4 regions of the Rhizorhabdus phycosphaerae genome follow, and region 1 is predicted to be linked to each of the others. Evidence: predicted binding sites of a transcription regulator. Region 1 holds the regulator's gene; each other region holds the start of a gene.
What was found. Region 1 encodes LexA, which represses DNA repair genes until DNA is damaged. Its sites were predicted from a motif close to GTTCCNCNCTTGTTCT; they were not measured.
Positions count from the first base shown of each region.

Region 1 (4,505 bases):
GTCGCCGCGCCGCTGCCGCCCCGGCTGCGCCTCAACATCGATCAGGCGCAGGTCGACGATCGGCTGTCCGTCGGTGATCGCATTGCTGTCCGCGCCCGGCTCATGCCGCCCGCGCCACCGCCGGTACCGGGCGCGCAGGACTTTGCGCGCACCGCCTGGTTCCAGAGGCTGGGCGCGACCGGCAAGGCGCTCGACAAGCCCGCGGTGACGCAAGGACGAGAGGGCGGCTGGCTGGGCTGGCTCGCCGACGGGCGCGCGGCGCTGTCCCGGCACATCGAAGCGCGGCTGCCGGGCAGCGAGGGCGGGGTAGCCGCCTCGCTCGCGACCGGCGATCAGGGCGCCATCGCGGAGGAGGATGCCGAGGCGCTACGTCGCGCGGGCCTCGCCCATCTGCTGTCGGTGTCGGGGCTCCATGTCTCGGCCGTGGTCGGGGGCGTGATGCTGCTGACCCTGCGGCTGCTGGCGCTCAGCCCGACGCTGGCGCTGCGCGCACCGTTGCTGCTGATCGCGGCAGGCGCGGGGGCGCTAGCCGGTGTCGTCTACACATTATTGTCGGGCGCGCAGGTGCCGACGATCCGGTCGTGTATCGCCGCGCTGCTCGTCCTCGCCGGCATCGCGATGGGGCGCGAGGCCATCACGCTGCGGCTGGTCGCAACCGGTGCGCTGGTGGTCCTGCTGCTGTGGCCCGAAGCGATAGCTGGGCCCAGCTTCCAGTTGAGCTTTGCAGCGGTGACCGCGCTCGTCGCGCTGCTCGACCATCCGCGCATCCGAGCCTTTGCCGCGCCGCGCGAGGAAGGCTGGATCATGCGACGCGGACGCGGGCTCGCGCTGCTGCTGCTCTCGGGCCTCGTGATCGAAGTGGCGCTCGCGCCTATCGCGCTGTTTCATTTCCACAAATCGGGCCTTTACGGCGCGCTCGCCAATATCGTCGCGATCCCCCTCACCACCTTCGTGATCATGCCGGGCGAGGCGCTGGCGCTGCTCTTCGACGCTGCGGGGCTGGGCGCCCCCTTCTGGTGGGTGGCGGGCAAGGCGCTGTCGGGGCTCCTATGGCTGGCGCGGACGGTCGCCGAGGCGCCGGGGGCGGTGACGATGCTGCCGACCATGGGGCGGCTGGCGTTCGGCCTGTTTCTGCTGGGTGGCCTGTGGCTTGCGCTGTGGCGGACCGGTCTGCGCCGCTGGGGGCTGCTGCCCTGCGCTGCGGGAGGGCTGCTCGCGCTGACCGCGTCGGCGCCCGACCTGCTGATTACCGGCGACGCGCGTCATGTCGCCTTCGTGCTGGGCGACGGGCGTGTCGCGCTTCTCAGGGAGCGTGCGGGCGATTATGTGCGCGGCATGCTGGGTGAGGCGGCGGGCCATGACGGCGACGCACTGCCGGTCGACGCGCTGATGCAGGCGCGCTGCTCGACCGATCTCTGCGTCACCGAGATTGCGCGCGGTGGGCGGCGCTGGCGGATCGCGGCGACGCGCAGTCCCTATCGGCTCGACTGGGCTCGCTTCACGCGGACCTGTGCGAGCGCCGACATCGTCATCAGCGATCGCCGTCTGCCGCGCGGTTGCAAGGCACGCTGGCTGACGATCGACCGTCGCCTGCTCGCACGCACCGGCGGCATGGCGATCGATCTCGACCGCGGCGGCGTGGCGACCGTCGCGGCGGAGGCGGGGCGCCATCCCTGGGTAAGGTTCGATCAATGAGCGGATGTGACGGGGGCAGGCCCTTATTGCGGACGGCTCGATTGCTGCTGCGGCCCGCGAGACCCGGCGATCTCGACGATCTTCATGCGATCCTCTCGGACGTTCGGTCGATGCGCTACTGGTCGACCCCGCCCCATGCCGAGATCGGGCAGACCGCCGACTGGCTGGCCGATACGATGGCGATCCCGCCCGAGGAGGGAGAGGACTTCGTCATCGAGCGCGAAGGCCGGGTAATCGGGAAGGCCGGGCTCTACCGCTTTCCCGAGATCGGCTTCATCCTGCACCCCGACCATTGGCGGCAGGGGCTGGCGCGAGAGGCTTTGGCTGCCGTGATACACCGCGCCTTCACGGTTCATCGCCTGCCGCGCATCCTCGCCGACGTCGATCCCGACAATGCGGCGTCGCTCGCTCTGTTGCGTGGGCTGGGCTTTCTGGAAACGGGGCGTGCCGAGCGGACCTGGCTCGTTGGTGGCCGCTGGTGCGACAGCGTCTATCTCGCGCTCGATGCCGGGGATCGGCGCGTCGGGCGCTAGACGGCATTGGCAGTCGCCCGGGGTCGCCCTATCACCCGCCCGACCGAACAAGAGGAGAGAGATGATGGAATTGCGCTACGTCACCGTGGGCACCAACGACATGGAAAAGGCGCTTGCCTTCTACGCCGATCTGCTGGCGACGCAGGGTGCGACGAAGATGTTCGACCATCCGAGTGGGGGCGCGGTGTTCGGCAAGGAGGGCAAGCCGATGCTGGGTCTCGTCCGTCCGTTCGACGGCAAGGATGCGACCGCCGGCAATGGCACGATGATCGCGTTCGAGCTGGAAAGCCGCGAGGCGGTCGACGCCTTCCATGCCAAGGCGCTGGCGCTGGGCGGGGCCGACGAAGGCGCGCCGGGCGAGCGTGGCCCGGGCTTCTACATGTCCTATTTCCGCGATCTCGACGGCAACAAATTCTCGGCCTGCAAATTCGGCTGAGCTGATGGGCGCCCGGTCCCATTGCGGGGCCGGGCCTGCCGATCGGATCAGTAGCGGCGCAGCAGTCCGGCGAGCTTGCCCTGGATCTGCACCTGATCCGGGCGATAACGCTGCGGATCATAGGAGCGGTTGGCCGGATCGAGCCGGACCATGCCGCCTTCGCGCCGGAAATATTTCAGCGTCGCTTCATGGTCGGCGATCAGCGCCACCACGATCTCGCCGTCGCGGGCAGTCTCCGCGCGGCGGATGAGCGCATAGTCGCCATCGAGAATGCCGGCCTCGACCATCGAGTCTCCCGACACCTCCAGCGCATAATGTTCGCCCGGGCCGAGCAACGCGGCGGGAACCGAGAGCGAGCTCTGTCCCTCCATCGCCTCGATCGGCAGGCCGGCGGCGATGCGGCCGTGCAGCGGAATCTCGAGCACATTCTCGTTCGCGGCCTGCGGCACGACAGCCGGAGCCTTCGCCTTGGCGGTGGACGCCGCGACCTTTCCCGACATTTCCGGCACACGCAGCACTTCCAGCGCGCGGGCGCGATTGGGCAGGCGGCGGATGAAATTGCGTTCCTCGAGCGCGCTGATCAGGCGGTGCACGCCCGACTTGGACTTGAGCTCCAGCGCTTCCTTCATTTCCTCGAAGGAAGGCGAGACCCCGGTCGCCGACAGGCGCTCCTGGATGAAGCAGAGCAGTTCATGTTGCTTGCGCGTGAGCATGGTCTTTGACCCCATCGGGAACGGACGGGGAACATTTAGGCAACTGTAGGAATCTTGTCAAGCGAAGGGCAGGATCTCCACCTCCGCGCCCTCGGGAAGGGGGGGGGCCTCGGCCTCGCGGATGATCAGCAGCTCGGCCTGAACAAGGGCTGCGAGCCCGGCGCTGTCCTGTCCGGACAGGGGCTCGACCGCGCCTTCGGCCCAGCGCGCGCGGACATATTCGGCGCGGTTGCCGGTCGAGGGAAGCGGTTTTGCGAGCCTCGCGGTCGCGGGCCTCGGCACGGGGCGGGCTGCGCCGAGAAGATGGGCGATGAGCGGTTTGGCGAACAGCATCGCGGTCACGAAGGCCGACACGGGATTGCCGGGCAGGCCCAGCACGATCGCGTCGCGCAATGTGCCGATCATGACCGGCTTTCCGGGCTTCATTTTCACCCGCCAGAAGTCGATCCTGGCTCCTACCTGTTCGAGCGCCGGCAGCACCAGGTCATGGTCACCGACCGAAGCGCCTCCGGTCGTGATGATGATGTCGCTTTCCGCCGCGAGTCGATCGAACGCCGCAGCGATCGCTTCACGATCGTCGCGGACGATGCCATGGTCGGTGACGATGCAGGCAGCGGTGCCCAGCAGCGCGGCGAGCATCGGTCCGTTGGACGCGGGCAGAAGCGCGCCCGGCGTGGGTTCCCCGGCCGGTACCAGCTCGTTGCCGGTCGACAGCAGCGCGACGCGCGGGCGCCGGTGGACGGGAAGGGTGCCATGCCCGCCGCTTGCGGCCAGCGCGATCGCGGCCGGGCCGATCGCGCTGCCTTGGGCGAGCAGCAGTGCGCCTTCGCGGAAATCGCCACCCGCGGGCCGGATATGGGCGCCGATCGCGGGCGGTCCTTCGCCGGTCATGGTCAATCGGTCGCCGTCGCGGGTCGCCTCCTCCTGCACGAGGATCGTGTCGGCGCCTGCGGGCACGGGGGCGCCGGTGAAGATGCGCGCCGCTTCGCCCGGCTGCAGCGCGCGGTCGAGCCCGCCACCCGCCGCGCTTTCGCCGACCACGGTCCAGGGACCTGGGCGCTCGGCGAAGCGGATCGCGTAGCCGTCCATTGCCGAGAGATCGGTCGCCGGCTGGGTCCGGCCCGCGAG
Region 1 is NZ_CP049107.1:2,367,450-2,371,954, reverse strand. It holds gene G6P88_RS20435 (ComEC/Rec2 family competence protein) at 1-1,695, shown strand, start outside; gene G6P88_RS10835 (GNAT family N-acetyltransferase) at 1,737-2,228, shown strand; gene G6P88_RS10830 (VOC family protein) at 2,290-2,664, shown strand; gene lexA (transcriptional repressor LexA) at 2,712-3,377, opposite strand; gene G6P88_RS10820 (molybdopterin molybdotransferase MoeA) at 3,435-4,505, opposite strand, start outside.

Region 2 (4,505 bases), 1.1 Mb from region 1:
CGATCCTATCATGTGCCCCGAATTATTCGAGCAGATTGGCGAGGCTCTTGAGCGCCGACTCCATGCCCATGACATGATCCGCTTCGCTGATCCCTGATGGCACGTTTTCGGCGAGGAAGGTTACCTTGGTGCCGCCGGTTACCGGTTTCATCATCGTCGTGAGGGTCATTGTCCCGGCGAAGCGCGGATCGTCGCTTTCGAAGCGCGCGGACTCGACTATCTTCTCATCCGGAAACAGCTCGACAAACCTTGCCTCGACGATGTCGCTCGTCTCCGTCGATTTGGGGTCACTCGTCGCGGGATCGCGATAGATGAGCTCCATCCGGTAACCGCCGCCGACCCGCGGATCGAACGAGAGGAGCCGGGCTTCCATATTGGCCGGCGCGCGCCATTTCGGCACCACCTCAGGGTCGACAAATGCCCGGAAGATCGCTCGCGGCGTTGCCAGAATCGTCCGGGAAGCGGAGTGGGTCTGAGCGGTCATGACGACATCGCTGGTAACCGGCCACGCTGCTGGCGCCAACGCCGTTTCCATTGTCGTCACAGCAGTGCCAGTTGCGGGGCGGGCTTGGAGGGTGCGGCGCCGCTGCGCCACCGATCCTCGGTGCGGTCGACGGTCATCCGATCGGCCGCAAAGGGTTCGCGGTGCTGGAAGCGAATGACGTCGCGAATCGAACCCTCCAGCCAAAGATCATATTCATGCGGGTCGAGCAGGACTGGCATGCGGTCGTTGGTTGGCGGGATCGCCGCATTCGCCGTCATCGTCATGCCGGCATAGACCGGTCCGAACTCCGGCGTGTTACGGCAAAAGCCGGCCCAGGCCATGATCGGCTGTCCCTTCACCGAAAACCATGTCCGCGTCTTTGATCCCTCCTCGCCATCCGGATTGCCGAAATGCGTGAGCACGATCAGGCAGCGATAGCGCGGATCAACGACCAGCTTATCCCACATGGGATTGGTGAGATTGGCGACCAGGCCAAGCCGCTGCGGCGTTTCGCCGCGCAACTGGCTCTCATGGGTATGGCGCGGAAAGCCCCATGTCATCGACTTGAGCAGCCGACGTCCGCCATTGGCCATGACCACCAAGCCATGCAGACCCTCGACGATCTCGCTCGGCGCCTCGAGCTCGGGCACCGTCTCGACGCCGAAATGCTCCGCGATTTCGGAGGTACTCGCCTGGATGCTGTGCAGTCGTGACATGGCAATCGCTCGGAACCGACTCAGGATGAGCTCAGGCTATAGCATGGAACATATAGCGAACAAAAGTGATTGACTCAGCCTCTCGATAGGGACGAACAAGACGATCCTTTCGACAACCTGCGAGTCTCTTGAATGCCATGCGTGAGTCCGTCGTCCTTCAAAATCTGCGTGCGCAAATTGCGCAGATCGAGGGCGCGGGAGCACGCCATGCGGTTGTGCCGTTCGGCATCGATGCGATCGATCAGCGGCTACCGGGAGGTGGCCTCGCTACCGGCGCGCTACATGAGGTCGCGGGAAGCCCCGATCTCGCCGACGACGCCAGCGCCACGATCTTCCTGGCCGGCATTCTCGCCCGGATCGACGGGCCGGTCTTCTGGTGCCTGCGGTGGCGTGACCTGTTCGCGCCGGCGCTTCACCTCGCCGGACTCCGCGCCGATCGCGTGATCTATGTCGAAGCGGGCAGCGACGCCAATGTCATGCTCGCGATGGAGGAGTGCCTGCGCCATCCAGGCCTCGGCGGCGTGGTCGGCGAGATCGGCAAATATTCGACGACCGCCTCCAAGCGCCTGCAGCTCGCAGCCGAAGGGTCCGGTGTTGCGGCCTTCGTCTTTCGCCGGGCCTCCAAGGTCGAGCAGTCGGTCGAAGGCACGGCGGCGATGACGCGCTGGCGCATAACCGCGAGCCCGAGCGAGGATCTCGGCATTCCGAGTCTCGGTCGACCGCGCTGGCAAATAGCATTGGAGCGGGTACGCGGCGGCAATCCGCACGCATGGATCGTGGAGGGGTGCGATGCGACGGGTCGCCTCGGTCTATCTTCCGCACTGGTCGACCGACCGGCTGCGGCGGAAGACCGCCAAGTCGCCGCCTGACGGCGGCGACACCCTTTCCCCGACGATCCCGTTGGTCACGGCGATCCCCGATCATGGCCGCCGCATCGTCGCGGCGGTCGATGCCGGCGCACGCGCGCTCGGCATTACGCCGGGCATGACGATCACCAAGGCGCGGTCATTCGCGCCCGAACTCGCGGTCGTTGACGCGCAGCCCGACGCCGATGTCGATGGCCTGCGCCGCATCGCCCTTTGGGCGGGCCAGCGTTATTCGCCGATCGTCGCCCCCGATGCGCCTGACGGTCTCTGGCTGGATATCACCGGCTGCGCCTCGCTGTTCAGCACCGAGGCGGCGCTCCTCAAGGACCTCCACCGCCGCATCGCGGCCTTCGGTGTGGCAGTCCAAATCGCGGTCGCGGATACGGCGGGCTGCGCCCATGCTGTCGCGCGGCACGTCCCGGCGGGTCGGCCGGTGACGATCGAACCCGGTGATCATCGCAAGGCGATCGCGCTGTTACCGATCGCAGCGTTGCGGCTCGAAGCGGGCATCGTCGAGGGGCTGCGCAAACTCGGCTTCGAGCGCATCGAGCAGCTGATCGGCACACCGCGCGGTCCGCTCGCCAAGCGGTTCGGCCGCACGCTTCATCGTCGGCTCGACCAGGCGCTTGGCTTTGCTCCTGAGCCGATCGAGCCGATCTTTCCGGAGCACCTGCCGAGAGCACGCCGCGGGTTCATGGAGCCGATCGCCACGCCCGAGGCGTTCGCACGGGTAATCGGCGATCTCGTCGCCGATGCCGTCGATCAGCTCGGCCGTGTGGGCAAGGGCGCGCGCCGGCTCGATTGCTACTTCCACCGCGTCGACGGACAGACTCAGGTCATTCGCGTCGGGACCGCTGCGCCCTCGCGCGATCCCAAACATTTGTCCAAGCTGCTGGCAGCGAAGATCGAAACCGTCGAGCCGGGACTCGGCATTGAGGCGATGACACTGGTGGTGTCGCTGATCGAGCCGATGGCGGCCCGGCAGGGGGAAAGTCTGGAGAGCCTCGGCAAGCGCGGGCCGGACCTTGCCGCGTTGGTCGACGCGCTCGCCAACCGCTTCGGTGGGCGCAATGTGCACCGCATGATGCCGCAGGCCAGCGCGATGCCCGAACGGTCGGCGGCGACAGCACCGGCGCTCGACACGGCGCGCGACGCCGGCTGGGATGACGATCTGCCACGACCGGCGCGGATGCTGGCGCGGCCCGAGCCGATCGAGGTGATCGCGCTGTTGCCCGACGACGCGCCGAGGCTCTTCGTCTGGCGGGGCAAACGCTTCCGCGTCACCCAGGGCGATGGTCCCGAACGGCTGCACGGCGAATGGTGGCGCGACGGTGGGGTGGAAGGCGAGCAGCCCTTCGCGGTCCGTGACTATTATCAGGTCGAGACGATGAGCGGTGGTCGCTACTGGCTGTTCCGGGCGGGCGACGGCGAAAACCCGTCAACCGGATCGATGCGCTGGTTCATTCACGGCGCTTTCGCATGAGCGATCCCGCACCGATCTATGTCGAGCTGCAGGTTACGACGCATTTCAGCTTCCTACGCGGCGCGTCCAGCCCCGAGGAATTGTTCGTCACCGCGGCCCGCTTGGGCCTGCCGGCACTCGGTATCGTCGACAGGAACTCGGTCGCCGGCATCGTGCGCGCCTGGGACGGCGAGAAGACGACCGGGGTGCGCTCGATCGTCGGCTGCCGGCTCGATCTGACCGACGGCACAGCGCTGCTGGTATATCCGACCGACAAAGCCGCCTATGGCCGCATGTGCCGCCTGCTCAGTGTCGGCAAGAAGCGGGCTGGCAAGGGCGCTTGCCATCTCGACTGGTCCGACGTCGCGGAGTGGAACGAGGGGCTGATCGCGATGCTCGTGCCCGATCGCGCCGACGATGTCACCGAGGCCGCGCTCGCCCGCGTGAAGCGGATCTTCGGCGACCGCGCCTATATGGCGCTATCGGTGCGGCGCCGTCCGAGGGACGCCATTCGCCTGCGCGATCTCGCGGTGATCGCCGCTGCCGCGCGCGTTCCGACGGTCGCGACCAACGATGTCCTCTACCATGTGCCCGAACGCCGCATGCTCCAGGATGTCGTGACCTGCATCCGCGAGAAATGCACCGTCGATACGCTCGGCAATGCGCGCGAGCGTTTCGCCGATCGCTATCTGAAGACGGGCGAGGAAATGGAGCGGCTGTTCCGCCGCTATCTCAAGGATCCGAGCCCGGTCTGGCGGAGCGTCGAACTTGCCGCTCGCTGCACCTTCAACCTCGACGAACTCAAATACCAATATCCCGACGAAATCCGCGTGCCAGGCCGAACGCCTCAGGAGGAGCTTGAGCGGCTGACATGGGAGAAGGCGCCCGAACGCTATCCTGATGGGATCGACGGCAAGGTGCGCGAACAGCTCAAGCATGAGCTCCGACTGATCGCCCAGCTCGACTATGCGCCCTAT
Region 2 is NZ_CP049107.1:1,306,974-1,311,478, reverse strand. It holds gene G6P88_RS05980 (SRPBCC domain-containing protein) at 23-484, opposite strand; gene G6P88_RS05975 (SOS response-associated peptidase family protein) at 541-1,200, opposite strand; gene G6P88_RS05970 (ImuA family protein) at 1,338-2,069, shown strand; gene G6P88_RS05965 (DUF6504 family protein) at 1,990-3,549, shown strand; gene G6P88_RS05960 (error-prone DNA polymerase) at 3,546-4,505, shown strand, end outside.
Region 2: the regulator LexA is predicted to act here: its motif matches at 1,246-1,261, upstream of G6P88_RS05970 (ImuA family protein).

Region 3 (4,505 bases), 1.7 Mb from region 1:
ATCCGGACCGAGACCATGTCCTGCGCCACCTGGTCGCCGAAGCGCACGCCCGCATCATAGCGATGCGCGACGATGTCCTTGAGCGTGTCGTTGACGTCGATCTCGACATGGATGTCGGGATAGGCCTTGAGCAGCGGCGACAGCGCCGGCCACAATATCGTCTCGGCGGGCAGTTCGCTCGCGGTGATACGAACCGTGCCGGCCGGCTTGTCTCGCCATTCGCTGAGCGCGTTGAGGCCCGCGTCGATGTCGGCCATGGCCGGGTCGATCACGCCCAGCAGCTTCTCGCCCGCCTCGGTCAGCGCGACGCTCCGCGTGCTGCGGGTTAGCAGCCGCACGCCAAGACGGCTTTCCAGCCGGCGGACCAGGTGGCTCAGCGCCGATTGCGACGTGCCGAGCACCGCCGCGGCGCGGGTGAAGCTGCGTTCGCGCGCGACCTGCCGGAAGGCGAAGAGATCGCTCAGATCCTCGCGCTGCATTTATGAATCTCCAGCATGACTCCATTCAGAATCCGTCTCCTAAAAGAATAGATGCAGCTGCACTATATGTCTGATGCGACGGGTATCCGCCCGACGGCCCCCTTCTATCTTTCAGGAAGACGACATGCAGACCCATGGATATGCGGCGCACTCCGCCGACACGCCTCTGGCGCCCTTCAGCTTCGATCGCCGCGAACCCGGCCCGACCGACGTCGCGATCGACATCCTCTTTTGCGGCGTCTGCCATTCGGACCTGCACACCGCGCGCGGCGAGTGGGGCGGGACACTCTACCCCTGCGTTCCCGGTCACGAGATCGTCGGCCGCGTGACCGCCGTCGGCTCGGACGTCAGCCTTTTCTCGGTCGGCCAGACCGTCGGTGTCGGCTGCATGGTCGACAGCTGCGGCCATTGCCCGTCCTGTCAGGACGGCGAGGAGCAATATTGCACCGGCGAGGGAGGTTTCATCGGCACCTATAACGGCCATGACAAACATCTCGGCGGACACACCTTCGGGGGCTATTCGGCGCATATCGTCGTCGATCAGGGCTTCGTCCTGCGCGTCGATCATGACGAGAAGGACCTTGCCGCAGTTGCCCCGCTGCTGTGCGCCGGCATCACCACCTATTCGCCGCTGCGCCACTGGAAGGTGGGGCCGGGGCAGCAGGTCGGCGTGGTCGGGCTCGGCGGCCTCGGCCATATGGGCGTCAAGATCGCGGCGGCGATGGGGGCCGAGGTGACCGTCTTCACAACCTCGCCCGACAAGCGCGAGGCGGCGCTGGCGCTCGGCGCGAAGGACGTTGTCGTGTCGCGCGATGCGGAGGCGATGGCGGCGCAGGCGGGCCGGTTCGACTTCATCCTCAACACGGTCGCGGCCTCGCACAATCTCGATCCCTTCCTGAACGCGCTCAAGCGCGACGGCACGATGGTGCTCGTCGGCGTGCCCGAGGAGGCGCATCCCTCGCCGTCGGTCGGTGGCCTGATCTTCCGCCGCCGCGCGCTGGCGGGCTCGCTGATCGGCGGCATTGCCGAGACGCAGGAGATGCTCGATTTCTGCCGCGACCACGGGATTACCGCCGATATCGAGACGATCCCGATGCAGGCGATCGACAAGGCCTATGATCGCATGGTCCGGAGCGACGTCAAATATCGCTTCGTGATCGACATGCAGTCGCTGCGCGACGAGGTCGCCGCCTGAGGCTCGAATGACGAAGGGGGGGCGGGCGACCGTCCCCCTTTTTTAATGGGCCGCGACCAGCATCCAGACGGCCATCGCGACCATCATAAGATTTTCGACGAGCGAGACGAAGCCCAGCGGCACATTGCTCGCGCCGCCGACACAAGCGCATTTGAGCGAGCGTTTCTCGACATAGACCGCCTTGAAGACCGAGAGCGCCCCGATCGATCCGATGAACAGCGCCAGCGGCGCGGAAAGCCAGGTGAGCCTGCCCGACAACATCAGCACGCCCGCCAGACCTTCGGCGAAGGGATAGAGGGTCGCATAGGGAACCCAGCGGCGGGCGAGCAGGTCGTAGTTCAGGAACATTGTCGAGAAGCGGCCGACATCTTGCAGTTTGAGTAGGGCCAGGACGCACATGCTGAGCGCGATGAACCAGGGGATCACCGCCCCGTGGAAGGGCGTGCCGTGAATCGCTACGCTCAGCGCTAGGGCCATCGCAGCGGTCATCCCGAACAGGGCGGCGACAGGGCGATAGCTGGTGACATCGGGATCCGGGACATGGAGACCGAGATAGCGGCGCAGATCGTCATGTCCGCCGATCCTCTGGCCATCGATGAAGATTTGCGGCGTCGTCTTCACGCCGTGCGCGGCCTTGAAGGCGTCGGTTTCCTCGCGGCTGCGCAGCCAGCGGTCCTCGACCGCGAAGCCCCGGCCCTTCAGTAGGTGGAGCGCCTTCAGCCCATAGGGGCAGATATGGCCGGGCATGACCATGCGGTGGATGGTGGCGGTCTTCGTCATGGGCTTCCTCTTGTCTCTGCAACGCCTGCCGCCCATCTGGGGTCCGTACCATGCTACGGTTGCAAGGGGTCATCGATGCTGACCATTTCGGGCCTCGCGCGCGCCGGTGGCGTGGGGGTGGAGACGATCCGCTATTATCAGAGGCGCGGCCTGTTGCCCGAGCCGCCCCGGCCCGCTGGCGGTGGCATCGAAGGCGGCATCCGTCGCTATGGCTCTGACGACGTCCGCCGGTTGCGCTTCATCCGCTCGGCGCAGGCCGCGGGCTTCACCCTGTCGCAGATCGCAGAACTGCTGACCCTCGATGCCGAGGGTGACCGGGACCGGGCGCGTGCGATGGCCGAGGAACGCGCCGCCGCCATCGATGTCGAAATCGCGCGGCTGGAGAAAGCACGGTCAGGCTTGCGCCGGCTGGCCGGCGAATGCGCGGCCGGAGAGGCGGGGCCTTGCCCGATACTGGCGGCGTTCGGGGATTGAAGCGGCGGATTTTTTCACGCGGTTTCAGAATATTTCGGGGCTGACGAAGCGGGGAACGACTGGCGTGTCAGGAGGGGGGGGTGTCCCTTCAGGAGTATGTCCGATGCCGACCCTCGAACTGATCGCCGCCCGGAGTATTCTCGGCCTTCTCGCGCTGGCGGATGCGCTGTTGCTGGCCTTTGCGATCGTGCCTGCCGCCTGATCCTTCGGACCGGCTTGACTCGGAGCAGGCAGAAGGAAGATAAGAACATAACAAGAACAAATGTCATGAACGAGTCGTCCCCCTTCCTGGCCGACCTTCGGGCGCGCATTGCCGCGATCGAGGGCCCGAAGCCTGTCGAAAGCGTGCTTTTCCCGCTGGGCAGCGCCTTGCTCGACGCGCAGCTGGGCGGTGGCTTGCCGAAGGGTCGGTTGCACGAACTGTTCGCGGCCGAACCGGATGATCGGGCGGCGCTGGCCGGGGCGGGGCTGATGCTCGCGATGCGCGTGGGGAGAGGGCCGCTGCTATGGCTGCGGCAGGACGGTTCGGTGCGGGCGGGGGGATGTCTCTATGGGCCTGGCCTTGCGGAACTGGGCTTCGATCCGGCGCGCCTGATCGAGATCGTCGCGCCCGACGAGGCGGCCTTGCTGCGGGCGGCGGGGGATGCGGTCCGCTGCGCGCCGCTATCGGTCCTGCTGATCGAGCCCTGGAAGGCGGCGCGGGGACTCGACCTGACCGCCACCCGGCGACTGGCGGTCGCGGCGGAGAAATCGGGAGTTACCGTGCTGCTGTTGCGGGCGGAAGGGGAGCCGGTGCCGAGCGCGGCCTATAGCCGCTGGCGGGTCCGCTCCTCGGCCTCGGCGCCGCTGGAGGCGGGGGCGCCCGGTCATCCCGCCATCGAAATCGAATTGTTGCGCCATCGCGGAGGGCTGGAAGGCATGCGCATGTTGCTGGAGTGGAATCGTGACGAACACCATTTCCGCGAAGCGCCGCTATCTGGCGCTGGTCTTCCCGTTGCTGGCGAGCGAGCGGGTCGCGCGGGCGATCCGGAGCGGACAGGCGCGGCCCGGCTTTCCGCCTGAGGCGCCCTTCGTCCTCGTCGAAAAGCAGAAAGGCGCGATCCGGCTCGCCGCGTCGAGCCGGGCCGCGCTTGAGCTGGGGCTTGTACCCGGGCTCTCACTCGCCGATGCGCGCGCGCGCCATCCCGATCTGGGCGTCGTCGATGCCGATCCGGCCGAGGATGCGCGCCTGATCGAGGCGATCGCCGACGGCTGCGACCGCTACACCCCGATGGTAGCGATCGATCCGCCCGACGGCATCCTGCTCGACATCAGCGGCTGCGCCCATCTGTTCGGCGGCGAGGAGGCTTTGCTAGCCGATATGCGCGCACGGCTGGAGCGGCTGGGGCTGACGACGCGCAGCGCGCTAGCGGACACCCCCGATGCCGCCCATGCGCTGGCGCGTCATGCGCGGTCTGCGGATGCCCAGCTCGACAGCCTCCCGGTCGAAGCGCTCGAGCTGGGCGGAGAAGAGTCAGTCGCCCTGCGCCGCGCCGGGCTCAAGCGGATCGGCGACCTGCGCGCGCGACCCTCGCAAC
Region 3 is NZ_CP049107.1:4,095,096-4,099,600, forward strand. It holds gene G6P88_RS19070 (LysR family transcriptional regulator) at 1-479, opposite strand, end outside; gene G6P88_RS19075 (NAD(P)-dependent alcohol dehydrogenase) at 604-1,674, shown strand; gene G6P88_RS19080 (MauE/DoxX family redox-associated membrane protein) at 1,717-2,454, opposite strand; gene G6P88_RS19085 (MerR family transcriptional regulator) at 2,530-2,928, shown strand; gene G6P88_RS19090 (ImuA family protein) at 3,196-3,990, shown strand; gene G6P88_RS19095 (Y-family DNA polymerase) at 3,872-4,505, shown strand, end outside.
Region 3: the regulator LexA is predicted to act here: its motif matches at 2,970-2,985, upstream of G6P88_RS19090 (ImuA family protein).

Region 4 (4,505 bases), 1.4 Mb from region 1:
ACGGGCACGCTGGGCGTCTCGATCGACGTCGCCAGCCGGTCGAGCACGCTCTATCAGGTCGCAGGCGATGCCAGCTTCGCCTCGGGATCCAAGGTCCTCGTCAAACTGTCCGGCGTGACCGGGGCGGAAGGGCGTTACACCTTCCTCAAGGCGGGCTCGGTGACCGGCGCCGGCAATCTCTCGGCCAATGGCACGCTCCTGCCCTTCATGTTCAAGGGCAATGTCGCCGCCGTCTCGAACACCGAACTGGCGATCGACATCAAGCGCAAGACCACGACCGAACTGGGGCTGAATCGTTCGCAGGCCACCGCCTATGACGCGATCTTCGCCGCGCTCGCCAAGGACGACAAGATCGCAGGCTCCTATCTCGCCACCACCGACGGCGACAGCTTCCGCCGCAAGGTCAAGCAGATGCTCCCCGATCATGCGGGCGGCGCCTTCGAGACGGTGACGATGGGTTCGCGCGCGACGGCCAGCTTCCTCGCCGATCCAAACGCGCCGTTCGCCGACATGGGCAATTGGGGCTTCTGGCTCCAGCAGGTCGGCTGGGGCACCTCGAAGAGCCTGGGCGACACCGCCTCCTACGACATCAGCGGCTGGGGCGCCTCCGGCGGCGCGGAGATCAAGACCGATCTCGGCAGCTTCGGCATCGGCCTCGCCTATCTCTACGGCAAGGACGCCGATGGCGGCACCGACAACAAGGTCGATGCCGGCCAATATGAGGTTTCGGGCTATTGGCGCGGCTATTGGGGTCCGTTCCAGGGCTGGACACGCGCCTCCTACGCCCATGTCGACTTCAAGGGCACCCGTCGCTTCGCGGCCGGAACCGGCACCGACACGGTCGAGCGCGTCGCCAAGGGCGCCTGGAACGGTCGCCTGCTCTCTGCCGCCGCGGGTGCTGCCTACACCCTGCACATGGGCTCGTTCAGCCTTCGTCCGAAAGCCGCGCTCGATTATTACAAGCTCAAGGAAAAGGCCTATTCTGAAACCGGCGGCGGCGACGGCTTCAACCTGATCGTCGATGGCCGCAGTTCGGACGAGCTGGCGGCGACCGCGAGCCTGGCCGCCGGCTTCGATTTCGGCGGGCAGAATGAGGATGCCGGCTGGTTCCGGATCGAGGCCGAGGGCGGCCGCCGCGAACTGGTCGGCGGATCGCTCGGCAGCACCACCGCGCGCTTCAAGGGCGGCACCGCCTTCACGCTGGTGCCCGAGGAGCGGACCAGCGGCTGGATCGGCAAGCTGCGCGCGGTCGGCGGCGGCAACGGCTTCCAGATCGGCGGCGAAGCCGGCGCCGAGGAACAGCAGGGCCGCGCCGCGATCTCGATCCGCGCAAGCCTCGTCGTCGGTCTCTGACGAACAGCATCCCTCCTTTCAGGAGGGTATTCCCCGGGACGGGCGCTCCCCCAAAGTAGGCGGTATCGAGCCCCCCAACCGCCGGCCCGTTCCACCCTGTACCCGCGTACCCACGCCCTCTCCCGCCAGCCGGGAGGGGGCGTGATGCCGTTGGGAGGAGCGAGACTGGCCAAGCTGACGAAGGGCTATTTTCCATCTGGCCGACCGGCAGCATCTCGTGCGATCCCCGGCCCGATCCGTGCCGCATGTACGATCGCTAGGAGCCACCCATGCCTCGATGGCTTGGTATCGCTTACCTCTTCCTTGCCTTTCCCGCCTGTGGCGTTTTCGCAGCCTCACTTATGGCTGGCCGGATGACCAGTCCGGAAGCGCTCATCGCACTTGGCATACTTGTCGTGATCGGCCTGCTCCATCTTTCCGCACGGCAGCGGCGGTCCAAGGGCGTTCGGTTCGACGCAGCGGTGCGGACCGGCGCAGACGGAGGAACGAACTGCAACGACGGCAGCGCGAGCGGCGACTGTGGTGATGGCGGCGGGGGTGACGGCGGCGGCGACTGAGCACCGCCAGGGCTAGCGCCGCATCGCGGGTCCACTCCCAAAGCACCAATGCTCCGCCGGAGCGGCCAAGAAATCCGCAGCACATTATTTCATCCACAGATTCTTTTGTTGCGCCTTCGTTCCGCCGGAGCGGGCAAATGGCTGATCCGACTCAGTATTCCATCGCGTCAAGGGGGCCGAGGTTCAGTTCGTCGAAGCGACGAAGCGAGTCTCGTTAATGTCATTTTGACTCTTGCGTCCGGACTCAGATGAGGCACTATAGGTTGTGTAAGACAACAGGGGCAGCGCTAGTGGTGGTGGACGCGTCCGGGAACCATGTTTCCGGCGGGAAGGGCCGCGCGGCGCTGTAAAAAGCGGGGATAAGGGGCGATTGCGCTGGTAACGGCGCGCAGATCCACTATCTTGAGCAGACAGCCTGAGTCGAACGCAAACGGAACAGGACCGGTACAAACTGGTCCATGGATAGTGTGGCGGAGACGGGCCGATGGACCTTTCTGGCAGCAGCAGCGAAGCGAGCACGAACGACGTGGCGACCCTGATGGATTCGATGTTTAAGGACGCAAAGACCGGACCGGCGGAGAGCGAGGCGAAAGCCCCGGCCGCAGAGGCCAAGGCTGCGTCGAAACCGTCGAGCGGCAGCATGGAGATCCGCCCGCAGCTTTATCCGATCGAGGTCGACCACAGCCGCGACGCGCTGCTCACCGACTTCGGCAAGGAAACGCTGACCGATCGTTATCTCCTGCCCGGCGAAAGCTATCAGGACCTGTTCGTTCGCGTCGCCTCGGCCTATGCCGACGACCAGCCCCACGCCCAGCGTCTTTACGACTATATCTCGAAGCTGTGGTTCATGCCGGCGACCCCGGTCCTGTCGAACGGCGGCACCGGACGCGGCCTCCCGATCAGCTGCTATCTCAATTCGGTCGACGACAGCCTCGAAGGCATCGTCAACACCTGGAACGAGAATGTCTGGCTGGCGGCGCGCGGCGGCGGCATCGGCACCTATTGGGGTTCGGTGCGCGGCATCGGTGAACCGGTCGGCCTCAACGGCAAGACCTCGGGCATCATTCCCTTCGTCCGCGTCATGGACTCGCTGACCCTCGCGATCAGCCAGGGCTCGCTGCGTCGCGGTTCGGCCGCCGTCTATCTCGACGTGTCGCACCCCGAAATCGAAGAGTTCCTCGAGATTCGCAAGCCGTCGGGCGACTTCAACCGCAAGGCGTTGAACCTGCACCACGGCGTGCTGCTGACCGACGCCTTCATGGAAGCGGTCCGCGCCGGCGCCGAGTGGGAGCTGGTGAGCCCGAAGGACGGCTCCAAGCGCGCTTCGGTCGATGCCCGCGCGCTGTTCCAGAAGCTGGTCGAAACCCGCCTGGCGACGGGCGAGCCCTATATCGTGTTCAGCGACACGGTGAACAGGAACATGCCGAAGCACCATCGCGATCTCGGCCTGAAGGTCTCGACCTCGAACCTGTGCTCGGAAATCACCCTGCCGACCGGCCGCGACCATCTCGGCCAGGACCGGACGGCGGTCTGCTGCCTCAGCTCGCTCAACCTCGAGACCTGGGACCAGTGGAACGGCGACAAGCGCTTCATCGAGGACGTCATGCGCTTCCTCGACAATGTGCTGCAGGACTATATCGACCGCGCCCCGCCGGAAATGGACCGCGCCCGCTACAGCGCGAGCCGCGAGCGCTCGGTCGGCCTCGGTGTCATGGGCTTCCATAGCTTCCTCCAGGCGCGCGGCATCCCGTTCGAAGGGGCGATGGCGAAAAGCTGGAACCTCAAGGTCTTCCGCCACATCGCCGCGGCCGCGCAGGAAGCGTCGATGCTGCTGGCAAGCGAGCGTGGCCCCTGCCCCGACGCCGCCGATCAGGGCGTGATGGAGCGGTTTAGTTGCAAGATGGCGATCGCGCCGACCGCATCGATCTCGATCATCTGCGGCGGCACCTCGGCCTGCATCGAGCCGATCCCGGCGAACATCTATACCCACAAGACGCTGTCGGGCAGCTTCTCGATCAAGAACCCCTATCTCCAGAAGCTGCTCGCCGAGAAGTCGAAGGACAGCGACGCGGTGTGGAACACGATCCTCGAGAAGGGCGGCTCGGTCCAGCATCTCGACTTCCTCACCCAGGAAGAGAAGGACGTGTACAAGACCAGCTTCGAGATCGACCAGCGCTGGCTGATCGAGCTCGCCGCCGATCGCACCCCCTATATCGACCAGGCACAGTCGCTGAACCTGTTCATCCCGGCCGACGTCGAGAAGTGGGATCTGCTCATGCTGCACTTCCGGGCATGGGAACTCGGCATCAAGTCGCTCTATTATCTCCGCTCGAAGTCGGTGCAGCGCGCCGGATTCGCAGGTGGCGTGGAGGCCGACAACACGCTTGATCTCAAGCAGATCGAGCTGGAGTCGAAGGATTATGACGAGTGCCTCGCCTGCCAGTAAGGCGGGCGGGACGCTCCGCCTGAGGCGGTCGCCGGCCGATGGCCGGGTCGGGCGGGGGTCCGACCTGGCTGCGCAGGGCTAAGGACGTTTGAGGAGCGTGTGGGGATGGTTGACGCTGCCGGATGGGTGGCCGGGGTTCAATGATGGCG
Region 4 is NZ_CP049107.1:3,808,984-3,813,488, reverse strand. It holds gene G6P88_RS17675 (autotransporter outer membrane beta-barrel domain-containing protein) at 1-1,353, shown strand, start outside; gene G6P88_RS17670 (hypothetical protein) at 1,707-1,910, shown strand; gene G6P88_RS17665 (ribonucleoside-diphosphate reductase subunit alpha) at 2,395-4,356, shown strand.
Region 4: the regulator LexA is predicted to act here: its motif matches at 2,343-2,358, upstream of G6P88_RS17665 (ribonucleoside-diphosphate reductase subunit alpha).